Regions from separate parts of the Roseateles sp. P1_C1_2 genome, predicted to be linked through region 2. Evidence: predicted binding sites of a transcription regulator. Region 2 holds the regulator's gene; the other holds the start of a gene.

Region 1 (4,692 bases), on a different contig from region 2:
CCCATGTTCGGCCCAACCTTCCGCGGCGAACCGACGATCAGGCTTGACGATGTGATGGCCGATCCGCGCTACGGGCAATGGGGGCCCCACCGTGGCATGCCGGCAGGCCATCTGCCGGTGCGCAGCTACCTCGCGGTAGCCGTGATCAGCCGCTCGGGCGAAGTGCTGGGCGGCTTGTTCTTCGGCCATGCCAATGTCGGCGTCTTCACCGAGCGCAGTGAGCGGATCGCCGAAGGCATCGCCAGCCAGGCTGCCATCGCCATCGACAACGCGCGCCTCTACGCCGCCTCTCGCGACGCGATGCGTGAGCGGACCCAGTTGCTGGAGAGCGAACGCACCGCCCGCCTGGCGGCGGAACAAGCGGGCCTGGTGAAGGACGAGTTCCTGGCAACACTTTCCATGAGCTGCGCACCCCGCTGAGCGCCATCACCGGCTGGGTGCACATCCTGCGCCGCAAGGCCGCCGAGCAAGACGCCGAATTGAAGAAAGGTATCGACGTCATCGAGCGCAGCGCGAAGGCACAGGTGCAGCTCATCGAGGACCTCCTCGACATGAGCCGCATCACCACCGGCAAGCTGATCCTGAATGTCGCGCCGGTCTCCGCGGCGAGCTTCACGCTTGCGGCAGTCGAGCTATTGCTGCCTGCAGCGGACCGTGCAGGCGTGCGGCTCACGACAGACGTCACGATGCACGAGGGCGCGGCCGTGATGGGCGACGCTGTGAGACTGCAGCAGGTGGTGACGAACCTGGTCTCCAACGCGGTCAAGTTCACTCCCCGTGGCAGCGAGGTGCACGTGGCGCTGCGTTGCACGGCCGAGGTCGCGGAGATCGTGGTCGAAGATACCGGCATCGGCATTTCGTCCGAGTTCCTGCCGTTCGTCTTCGAGCGGTTCCGCCAGGCGGACGGTTCAATGGCGCGCCGTCATGGCGGGCTGGGCCTTGGCTTGTCGATCGTGCGAAACCTGGTTGAACTGCATGGCGGCCAAGTAGGCGTGCACAGCGACGGGCCGGACCGCGGTGCACGCTTTTCAGTGCGGTTGCCGCTGATCAATGCGCGAAGTCTCGCCAGCGCCTCACCCGACCCTGGCGCGGTTGATCGAACCTCGCTCGCCGGCGCGCGAATTCTGGTTGTGGATGACGACGACACGGTGCGCGAGATGGTCGCCCGTGCGTTGGAACTGCAGGGGGCGCAGGTGGTGACGGCGGCCACTGGCGCCGAGGCGCTTGCCGTGCTGCCCAGTTCCGGGGTGAACTTGCTCGTTTCCGACCTCGGCATGCCTGAGATGACAGGCTTCGAGCTGCTGGAGCGCGTCAGGGCCTTGCCGGCGGATCAGGGCGGGAATATCCGCGCCATCGCGTTGACGGCGTTTGCTCGCGAGGCCGACCAGCGCAAGTCGATTGACGCAGGCTTTCTCATGCATTTCCGCAAACCTGTGGAGTTTTCTGCGCTGGTGCGGGCGATACAGGAAATGGGACTCGCGTAAGAGCCCTTGCTGGCGCCTGGAGGTCGCCAGTCGAGACGCAAGATTTCACGGCGCATCGAAGCCGCCATGCACCGGGCGCCCGCCCTGCTCAGGGCATGGAACTCAAGGCCTCGCTGCGAGACAGATAGGCGCTGAAGATCCTGTAGAGGCTGCCGTCAGCCCGCATGGCGGCGATGGCGTCCTCGATCCTGCGGGCGTCTTCCTCGCGAACCCTGGACCTGGACAGCGCAAATCCCGCAGCGTAGTTGTCCGCCGGAAAGCCATCGATGACCGTGACCCTGCCCTGCAGCTTGCTGTCCGCAAGGATTCGCCCCCACACGACGGGTTCGGACAGGAAGGCCGCATCGCGACCCAGGCCCACGAGCCGGGCCGCCATGTTGGCGTCGGCGTATTCGTCCACTCGCCCCTGCTGGCGCAGCCTGGCGATCCAGGGGTCCCACTGCGGGCCATGCCTGAAGCCCTTGACCACCGCCAGCCGCAATTGACTGTCTTCCGCGAATGCGTCCAATGTCAGGACCGGGCTGGGCAGGCCCTTTCGAACCAGCAGCCGGTTGCGCCCGCTCATGTAGATCACGAAGCGCGCGAAGCTGTTGCGCTCCTCGGTCTCGATGGCAGACACCGTCATGTCGAGGCTGCCATGGGCCAGGTCGGTCCAGGTGCGGACTCGGGAATCGACAAAGGTTTCGAACTTGCAGCCCGTGCGGCGGGCGACTTCGTTGACGATGTCGACATCGATGCCCACCGTACCGCCCCCTGCGCGTCGAAACGCCAGCGAACCGTACTCGTACAGGGCCACGCGGTAGGGCCCGCACACGGCCGGCTGCGCCAGTGCCTGCGCGCCCGCTGCGGCCAGGCATCCCGCCACCACCCACTTGCTGACCTTGCCCATGCGCCTTCGGTGCCCATCAAACCCCGACCGAGTATCTGCGGCTTCTGCGCGCGCTGCGGTCCAGGCGCGAAAAGGCTCAAGTCTGGGCCGGACCTGCCGATAGCAGGCGAATGGAACTCACCAACGTCAGCAATGTGAGCATCGCGTCAAGCCCCGCCCAGGGCGACACCGCCACCACCGTCGGCCTGCTGGTGCTCAGGAAGGCGCTCGACGTGCAGGCGGCCGGCGCCATGGCCCTGCTCAGCGCGCTGCCGCAGCAGCCGGCACTGGCGACCGAAGGTTCCTTGGGCCGCAACCTGAACACCTTCGCCTGACGGCGCCGCGCAGCGACTCCTCAAAGTCCGGCGCGCCGCAGCCACGCCTCTGACTCGACGGGCTGAATCCCGCCCGCCGACCGCAGCTCGCGCAGCACGCGGTAGCGGCTTTCGATACCCACCAGCATCAGCACCCTTTGGCCAGGGTGGGCGCGCACGGCGTCGCGCAGGCGCTCCGCATGGTGCCGATCCCACTGCGCCTGCACGTTCGCGGCGCCCTCGCCCACCAGCCCCTCCTCGATCTCGCGCAGCGCGGCCACCAGCCGGTCCGTCTTCTCGCTGTTCACGTCGGCGGCGGAGCGCCATCCACTGGCCATGGCCCGGTAGGTGGCCTGCTTCAGATCGTCGAGTGCCTTGGCGCCGGCCGGGTTCTGTTCGCCGAAGGCCTTGTATGCGCGGCCCGCCACACCAGTGAGCTGGCTGAACAGGGCTTCGTCCGGTTCCGAGCCCAAGCCCTTGGCGCCCGTGGCATCGAGGTAGGGGAAGACGACATCCGTGTACTCGACCTTGCCTGGCCAGACCTTGCGGCCGCGCAGTTCGCTGGGTGTCACATCCAGCACCAGCACATCCGGCTTCACAGCCACGATGACCTGCCGCAGCACGGCAAGATCGTAGGCGGCGATGGCCTTGTGCCGCGAATACAGCGTGGACAGCACGAGCAGCTCGCCTTGGGCATCCGCCAGCGCCCGCGTGGCCGCCAGAGGCGCCGCCGCCAACATGCCGAGCGCGCCCCGTCTCGACCAGTCATGCTTCACGGTGTTCATGCAGCGCCCTCGCGGTTGAAAGGCGTGCAATCTAGGCGGCACCAGCGTTCCGGTCAGGCGGATGCGACGAAACCGGCCCTGGTGCGATGAGGCGGGTTTGATGGCGCCCGGGCTGGACAAGCGCGGCCCCATGAATTACTGTATACAAACACAGTATTCACAAGGACCGCCATGCCGACACCCCGACTGCTCCTCATCTCCCAGCCCACCGTCGAAGTGGAACGGCATATGTCGGCCGCCGTCGAGAGGCATGGCCTGGACCTGCGCCTCGGCGACGCGATGTTTCCGGCCTCGAATTGGCATCAGACCTGGTCGGACCGCTACCCGGACACGCCCTCCATGCGCAGCACGCCGAAACGCGTTGGCGCGCAGATTGCGGCCGAGGCTTTCACGATGGTCCTGAACCGCATCGGCGGCCGCGAGCACTGGGCCTTCTTCGGCCAAGGCCACCCGGTTTCGATGATGTGCTGGAGTCGGTACTGGCCGCCTTGCTGCGCGAGGGATGCGGCGAGGGCCCGGGGCACACGCCTCACCTGACCATCAGCTACCGGGCACCGGAGTCCCTGGAGCCCATCTACATCGATCCCATCCCCTGGCAAATCCGCGAAGTGCTGCTCGTCGTCGGCGGCAGCAACGCCGAGTACGGCTACGAGATCATCGACCGTTGGACCTTGCAATCGGTGCCGGCAGACCTGCAGGGCTGCCTTTTCTGAGGTTCGCCGCCTTCGTCCACGCGGCCTTGTCCGACTTTTGCGAGGCCCAAGCGCCGACGTGGCCGACGGGCCCGGATTCCTAAGCTGAGCGGCGTGGCACCTGCCCTGTTGAGGGCATGACGCTGCCACCCATCAAGCCAAAGGAGATCCTCATGACGAAGCAAATCCGCACCTCCCGCCTTTTGTGTGCCCTCGCGCTGATCGGCCTGGCCGGCACGGCTTCGGCCAATCTGACCAAGCCCGTCTATTCGCAGGCCAAGGATGAAGTCAAGGCCATGTTCAAGGCCGAGCGAGACAAGTGCAGTTCGCTGGCAGGCAATGCCAAGGACGTGTGCGCCGAGCGCGCCAAGGCCCACGAGAAGGTGGCCCTCGCCAACCTCGAGTACCAGTACACCGGCACGGTCAAGGATCACAACGACTACCTGGAGTCACGCTACGAGGCGCGCTTCAAGCTGGCCAAGGAAATGTGCGATGACAAGTCCGGCAACGCCAAGGACGTCTGCGTCGCCGAAGCCAAGGCCGAGCACG
Region 2 (7,505 bases):
CAAGAGCCAGGGCCGCAACGCCTCGGCCGTCTACTCGCCGCAGCTGGCCGGCCACGGCAAGCAGAAGCTGGAGCTGGAAAGCGCCCTGCACAAGGCGCTGGAGCGCAACGAGATCGTGCTGCACTACCAGCCCAAGATCGACGTGCGCGCCGCCCGCATGGTGGGCGCCGAGGCGCTGATGCGCTGGCAGCGCGGCAATGTGCTGGTGCCGCCGGCCGACTTCATCCCGCTGGCCGAGGAAACCGGCCTCATCGTGCCGCTGTCCGAGTGGGCGCTGAAGGAAGCCGCCCGCCAGGCCAAGCTGTGGTCACTGCAGTTCGGCTTCAGCGACTCCATCGCCGTGAACCTGCCCAGCCGGCTGTTCGAGCGCACCGATCTCGTCGAGCACATCCACCAATGCGTCAGCGCCTATGGCGTGCCGCACCGGTCGATCCAGCTTGAGATCACCGAGAACAACCTGATGAAGGACCTGCAGAACGTCATCCCGTCGCTGCATCGCCTCAACGAAGTCGGCGTGGAAATCTCCATCGACGACTTCGGCACCGGCTATTCGTCCCTCGCCTACCTGACCACGCTGCCGATCTCGGAGGTCAAGGTCGACCGCACCTTTGTGCGCGACCTGGGCATCACGCCGCAGAGCTCGGCCGTCGTCACGGCCATCATCGCGCTGGCGCGGGCCCTGGGCCTGCGCGTCATCGCCGAAGGCGTCGAGACGCTGCGCCAGATGGAAGTGCTGCACCGCCTGGGCTGCTCGCTGATGCAGGGTTTCCTGTTCAGCAAGGCGCTGCCGGCCGATGAGCTGGAGCGCTGGATCGCCCAGACCGTGCTGCCACGCAAGGCGCCCTGGATCACCCAGGCCGACGGCAGCACCGACGTGGCTTCGCGCGGGCAACGCTGAATGCGCAGCCAACTGCCGCCGGCCCAGCTGGCCAAGGCCGCGCTGCAGCGCCTGGCCCAGGCCAGGCTGGAGCCCACGCCCGAGAACTACGCCCGCGCCTACGCCATCGAAGGCGGCGAGCCCGCACCGGCAGCGGCGGCCAACGGCGCCGTACCCGAGCGCCTGCAGCAGCTGATGTCCAAGCTGATCAGCCTGGCCCTGCCCTCGGGCAACCAGCGCCAGGACCTGCAGACGGCGCTGCGCGACCAGAAACTCGACGAACTGCAACGCCAGGTCGACAAGCTGCTCGACGTGGCCGGCCCGGCCGCCCAGGCCGAGGCCCTGGCTCAGGCCATCGAACGCCTGGTGCGCGGCCTGGAGCGCGGCGGCAAGCACTGGACGCTGGCACGCAAGAAGGACGGCATCCAGCGCGTGCTGGAGCTGGGCCGCAGCGACAGCGGCAAGCTCGTCAAGCGCCTGGGCCAGCTCGTGGTGAGCTGGGACAAGGATGGCGACGGCAGCGGCGTGGAGACGGACGAGGACGGCGGCACGCCCAGCCAGTTCTTCTCCGAAAGCACCTTTGCCGAGACCGGTTTCCGCGAAAGCACGGGCTTCGGCGAACTGAGCCGCACCGGCCTGCGCGACACGCCGGCGCCGGCTGTCGACACCAGCCCGCATTGGGCCGACGTCAGCGGTGAGCTCAGCGGCACGGTGCGCCATGCACTGCGTTCGCCGCAGACCGAGGCGACGCCGGCCGACGCGCTGATGCGCGAGATCGACGCCGCCCAGGCCGAACTCAAGGCCCAGGGCGCCAGCCCCGAGCGCGCCACCCAGATGGCCGCGCTGTGCCTGCGCGCCCGCCACCTGCTGGACCACCGCCGCCATCTCTTCGACGAACTCGGCGGCCTGTGCCGCGAGCTGAGCAGCAGCCTGGTGGACCTCGCCGAGGACGACTCCTGGGCCCGCGGCCAGGCCGAGGCGATGAACCACACGCTGGCCCAGGGCCTGTCGGGACGCGGCGTGCGCACCGTGTCCGAGCTGCTGACCGGCACACGCGAACGCCAGCGCGTGCTGCGCGACGAGCGCTCCAAGGCGCGCGACTCGTTGAAAGGCCTGATCCAGCGCATGCTGACCGAGCTGGGCGAGCTGGGCCAGCACACCGACCGCTTCCAGAGCAGCGTGGGCCGCTACGCCGAAGCCATCGAGCAGGCCGACTCGCTCGAGAGCCTGACAGGCACCGTGCGCGAGATGGTCGAGGAAAGCCGCAGCGTGCAGGGCCTGGTGGCCCAGACACAGCAGCGGCTGACCCTCGAACACGACCGTGCCGCGGCCTTGACGCAGCGCGTCGACGAACTCGAGGGCGAACTGCGCCGCCTCTCCAACGAGGTCCATACCGACCAGCTCACGCAGGTCGCCAACCGCCGCGGCCTCATCCAGGCTTTCGGCATCGAGCAGGCCAAGTCCGAGCGCGAGTCGACTCGGGTGGCGTTGGCCCTGCTGGACATCGACAACTTCAAGAAACTCAACGACAGCCTCGGCCACCACGCCGGCGACATCGCACTGAAGTCGCTCGCCGAGCGCACCCAGGCGTCGCTGCGCCCCGGCGACATGGTGGCGCGCTACGGCGGCGAGGAGTTCGTGCTGATGCTGCCCAACACGCCGCTGGACGAGGCTCAAGCCGTGCTGGTGCGGCTGCAGCGCTCGCTGTCGTCGGCGCTGTTCAACCACGAGGGCAAGGACGTCTTCGTGACCTTCTCGGCCGGCGTGACGCTGTACCGGCCCGGCGAGACGCTGGAGGCCGCGCTGGACCGCGCCGACGTGGCCCTGTATGAGGCCAAGCACACGGGCAAGAACAGGGCCTGCATCGCGGAGTGAAGCCGCCGTGTCCGGCGAGCTGCTGATCCGCACGACGCCCGAAGCGCTGTTCGACGCCAATGTGCTGCCGCGTGCCCGCGGCCGTGTCCACCATGTGCGCGCCTACCCCGGGCCGCTGTCGATCAAGTCGGTCATTCGCGGCCAGGCGCGCGGCCCTGGGGGAATCACTCGCGCGTTGAGCGGCAAAACACACGCAGGGCTTTCAACCCCGCATTGCCGAAAGCCGGCGGGCTGGCTAGGCTCACTTCTGAGCGCCATCCCGCATGACTCGCCCACCCCTCCTGACAGCCCCCCGCACCCTCGCCTGCCGCCTGAGCACCGGCCTGGCGCTGCTGGCCGTGGCTGCGCCCGTGCAGGCCCAGGCGCCTGCCGTGCAGCTGTGCATGACAGATTTCCCGCCCTATGTCAGCATCGAGCTGCCCGATGGCGGCAGCCTGACGGCACTGGCCCGTCGCGCCTTCGCGGCCGGCGGTCTGGCCGCGCAGACCCTGCATGTGCCCTGGGTACGCGCCTTCGCGCTGGCCAAGAATGGCGACTGCCTGCTGATGACGATGTGGCGCAACGAGGAGCGCGACGCTTTGTTCCGCTACTCGTTGCCGGTGGCGCGCATGCAGCTGGGTTTCTTCGTGCGCGGCGACCGCAAGGCACCCTTGCCACCGGATGCCACCGTGGCCTACCAGCGCGGCTCCTACCTGCCACCCGAGCTGACCTCTGGCCGCTACAAGCTGCACGAGCTCGTCGACCCGCGTCCAGGGCTGGAGATGCTCAGCCTGGGTCGCGTCGATGCCGTGTTTTCGGAGCGCGCCACTTTCGAATACCAGCTCACCCGTCAGACCAAGCCGGTCGACGCCATACGCTGGCATGCCGTGCTGGAGGTCAAGCCGACCTTCATGGCCATCAGCAAGAACCACCCGCAGGCCGACGCCTGGCTGGAGCTGCTGAATCAGGAGATCCGGCAGTCGGTGAAGTGAGCCCCTCGTCCAAGGCGTACCTTGGCCGGTCCCCCGAGGGGACGGCGATGCTGGCAGCATTGAGCCGCAAGCACATCGCCCAAGGCGGGCCGGCTAGGTGAACTGGAGTCGGACACAAGCAGTCCCTGCGGACTGCTTGTGCCTACGGAAGGCCATGGGCCTCTGGCCCATGGCAGGCCCGGCGCTCGGCCCGCGGCGCGGGCGACCTTTCAGAAATTGAACGCCAGGCGCAGGCCGCCCCAGTGCTTGCCGTTGACCATGATGGGCGCCGTCGCTTCCTTCAACACCACGAAGCGGCCACCACCCATGTCGCGCCGGTAGGTCTGCAGCAGAAAGGGCCGGGTGTTGCGCGCCGAAGCCAGGCCGGTGCGGTCGTTGAAGATGCGCCGGTAGCGGCTGTTGGCCGTGTTCCAGACCGTGTCGCCCGGGCGCTGCGGCTGGCAGTACTTGCGGTTGTGCGTCGCGATATAGCCGTTGCGGTCGGCCGCGATGCAGAAGACGATCTTGTCGCTGAAGGAGAGCGTCTTCTCCTGCACGGCCGGGAAGAGGCGGTCGGTCAGCTGGCAGAAGCGTGTCGTGTGCTGCTGCGGCGCGGTGCCCTCGATCGGCCGGTATTTGTCGTCGAACAGGTCGGCCTGGCTGATCTGGCCGCTGCGCAGCGCCTCTTCGAGCAGGCCGGCAATCTCGTCGGCCGCGGCCCGGGCGGTGCGGATGAAGGGCATGTCGTCGACCTCGACGCCGCTCTCGGCGATCTGCTCGACGAGCTCCTCGGACATGCGCAGGAAACGGTCGCTGCCGTCGAAGGCCACCTTCAGGCCGTGCGAGGCTTCGGAGACCTCGCGCTCCAGCTCATGGGCGCGTTCGTTGAGCAGGCTCATCTGCTGGCCGCTCTCGCCGGCGGACTGGGAGATGCGCTGCACATCCTGCTCGACCTCATGGAAGGCTGCATGGATCTGGCTGGGTTTGGCGGCGTTCTCGGTCAGCTCGGCGCTGAACCTGTCGATGCGTTCCTGCAGGCTGGAGATGGCGCTGACGATGGCCTTGGACGAGCCCTCGACCTGGCCGGCCAGCGCCTTGACGGCTTCGGCCACGACGGCGAAACCGCGGCCGGCATCGCCCGCATGCTTGGCCTCGACGGCGGCATTGAAGGCCACCAGGCGGGTCTGCAGGGAAATCTTGGTGATCTCGGCGGCCGCATCGGACACCTGGGCCAGCGTGCTCGCCATGCCAACGACCTCGCCACCGACGACACCCAAGGCGCCGCGCGCGCGCTGCACGGCCGCCGCGCTCTGCGCCGTGGCGGTGGCGATGGCTGCCTGAGCCTGGCCGATCTGGTTGAGCTGCTGGGCCAGGGCCTGCATGGCCTGGCTCTGGGCCTGCACGATGCGCTGGGTGTCTTCGAGGGCTCCCCGCACTTCCGCGGCGTCCTTGCCGACGGTGGAAATCGAGCGGGCCAACCGCTTGACAACGTTCAACGCTGCGCTGTCATCTCGACGGACGGGCTCGTCGCGAGTGATGGCGACGGAAGAGCTCCCGCTCTTGGGCCACTTGAACATGCGTTTTGTCCCCGCTTATTGGCCGGGGCTCGGCAAGAAGTGGCCCCGTGGATTACCAGTCACGCAGCTTAACGCGCAACCTTGCAATCGACTGACTGTGCAACTGACACACGCGGGACTCCGTGACCTTGAGCACGGCCGCGATCTCCTTGAGATTCATGTCGTGCTCGTAGTACATGCTCATCACGAACTGCTCGCGCTCGGGCAGGTTCTTGATGGCGGCCACCAGGGCCTCGCGCATGCGATGGTCCTGCAGCATCGCCACCGGGTTGGCGTTCTCGTCGGCGACGTGGCGGTCGAGGTAATCCTGGTCGCCGTCGTCGCCCGACATGTCTTCCAGGTAGACCAGCTGGGTGCCGCGCACCTTGCCGAGCAGCTCCTGGTATTCGGCCAGCGGCAGGCCCATCTCGGCGGCGATCTCGTCCTCGCGCGGCGCGCGGCCGAGGCGCTGCTCGACCTTGTGCACGGCGGATTCGATCTCGCGCTGCTGGCGGCGCGTGCCGCGGCTCATCCAGTCGCCGCCGCGCAGCTCGTCGAGCATGGCGCCGCGGATGCGCTGGGTGGCAAAGGTCTCGAACTGCACGCCCTGCTCGGCATCGAAGCGCGACAGCGCGTCGGTCAGGCCGATCAGGCCGACCTGGATCAGGTCATCCACCTCCACATTGGCCGGCAGCTTGGCGATCATCTGGTGCGCCAGGCGTCGGACCAGCGGGCTGTACTGCTTGATCAGCGAGCTGTTGTCGAGGCGGCCTTTGGGCGTGTACATGGTCAGCTCCGCACGGCCGCCCGAAGGGGCTGAAGCGCCCCCGCGGGGGGCAGTGAACGCAGTGAGCGTGGGGGCATCATGTTTGGACTCCGGCGAGTTCAATGTGCAGCGATGAAGGGGGAAGACGCCTTGCGCGCCGGGCGCAGCGGGGTCGCATCGGAGGCGGCGTCGACGGCCGCTCCCGGAGGGGCCGCGAGCAGCAGCTCACGGGCGAGATGACGCAGTTCGGGCGTCAGCGGTGCGTTCTGKGACGCTCGCGGGTCCAGGCAGGCCCAGTCACGCAGCACCGCGCCGAGGAAGCCGTCGGCGCAGGAGTGAAGCTGTTGCGCGATGCGGGTGGCCACGCGCAGTTGTGGGTGGCAGGCCATCAGCAGACTGTAGACCATCAGCCCGGCCCGTTGTGTGAGCCATTTCATGCCCGCATAGGCTTCCGTCACGCTCGCCGGCTCGGTGTCGGCCAGCAGCAGCGGGCGCACCYCGCGCAGGGCCACCACGCGGGCCAGTTCAGCGGCCGGCGCGTGCAGCAGGATGACATCGGCGTCCGGTGCGGCGTCGGCCACGGCCTCCAGGAAGGAAGCGGCCGAGCCATGGGCGTTGATATGGCGCAGCGGCAGGCCGCGGGCCGCCAGGTAGGACACCTTGGGCGACAGGCGCTCGATGCAGTTGGACAGGTCCACGCTGGCCAGCTCGGAGGGCTTGGGCGAGTGTTCGCCTGCGTCGACGACCAGCGTGGTGAGATTCAGCTCGGCGAAGGCCGAGCACAGGCCCTCCAGCAGCGCGCCGGCGCCCATGACGCGCGGGTTGCTGACGACCGGCACGAAGCGGGTCTTGGAGGCGGCGAAAAGCCGCCGCAGGCCGTGGGCTTGATCGACCATCATCAGTGCACAGCCCTCATGCCTTCGGTCAGCGGCGCGCCGGCAAAGATGAGGTTGACGTCGGTGTTGTCCATGCGCCAGGCGCCCGAGGCAGCGCCCTTCAGCGCGCGCTGCACCAGGCCCACGCTGGGCAGGCGATGCCAGTCTTCGGGCACGCGCTGGCCGTTGGCGACGCCCAGCACCTTGAGCTTGTGGCGGATCAGCGTGTCCAGGGCCGGGGCCAGCTTGACGGCTTCGTCGATCTTGCTGAGCACGACGCCTTCGCAGGCGGCGCCCTTCCAGGCGGTGACGACGTCTTCGATGGTCTCGCCCTGCTGGGCGGCATTGATGACGAGCAGCTTCTTGATGCTGGGGTGGGCCAGCATTTCCAGCAGCTCCTGGGTGCGGCTGTCGCGCTGGGCCATGCCGGCGGTGTCGATGAGGACGAGCTTCTTGCTGGACAGCAGATCCAGCAGGTCGTCCAGCGAGGCGCGGTCATGCGCCGTGTGCACGGGCACGCCGAGGATGCGGCCATAGGCGCGCAGCTGCTCGTGGGCGCCGATGCGGTAGGCGTCCAGCGTGATGAGGCCGAGCTGGCCGGCGCCG

The links. The regulator FliA, encoded in region 2, starts transcription of late flagellar genes. The targets are predictions, from matches to a motif close to CTAAAGTTTNNNNNNNNNNNGCCGNTA.
Region 1: a site for FliA is predicted at 2,449-2,475, ahead of AC1D2H_RS07895 (YjfB family protein). Genes of this name have one in related genera too.

The regions. Positions count from the first base shown of each region.
Region 1 covers NZ_JBFUAB010000006.1:192,565-197,256, forward strand. The annotation lists gene AC1D2H_RS07880 (GAF domain-containing protein) at 1-420, shown strand, start outside; gene AC1D2H_RS07885 (hybrid sensor histidine kinase/response regulator) at 438-1,484, shown strand; gene AC1D2H_RS07890 (substrate-binding periplasmic protein) at 1,573-2,373, opposite strand; gene AC1D2H_RS07895 (YjfB family protein) at 2,484-2,687, shown strand; gene AC1D2H_RS07900 (hypothetical protein) at 2,708-3,451, opposite strand; gene AC1D2H_RS07905 (hypothetical protein) at 3,916-4,164, shown strand; gene AC1D2H_RS07910 (hypothetical protein) at 4,317-4,692, shown strand, end outside.
Region 2 covers NZ_JBFUAB010000030.1:98,514-106,018, forward strand. The annotation lists gene AC1D2H_RS26370 (putative bifunctional diguanylate cyclase/phosphodiesterase) at 1-898, shown strand, start outside; gene AC1D2H_RS26375 (GGDEF domain-containing protein) at 899-2,752, shown strand; gene AC1D2H_RS26380 (substrate-binding periplasmic protein) at 3,016-3,723, shown strand; gene AC1D2H_RS26385 (methyl-accepting chemotaxis protein) at 3,933-5,198, opposite strand; gene AC1D2H_RS26390 (RNA polymerase sigma factor FliA) at 5,332-6,045, opposite strand; gene AC1D2H_RS26395 (MinD/ParA family ATP-binding protein) at 6,144-6,923, opposite strand; partial or broken gene flhF (flagellar biosynthesis protein FlhF) at 6,923-7,505, opposite strand, start outside.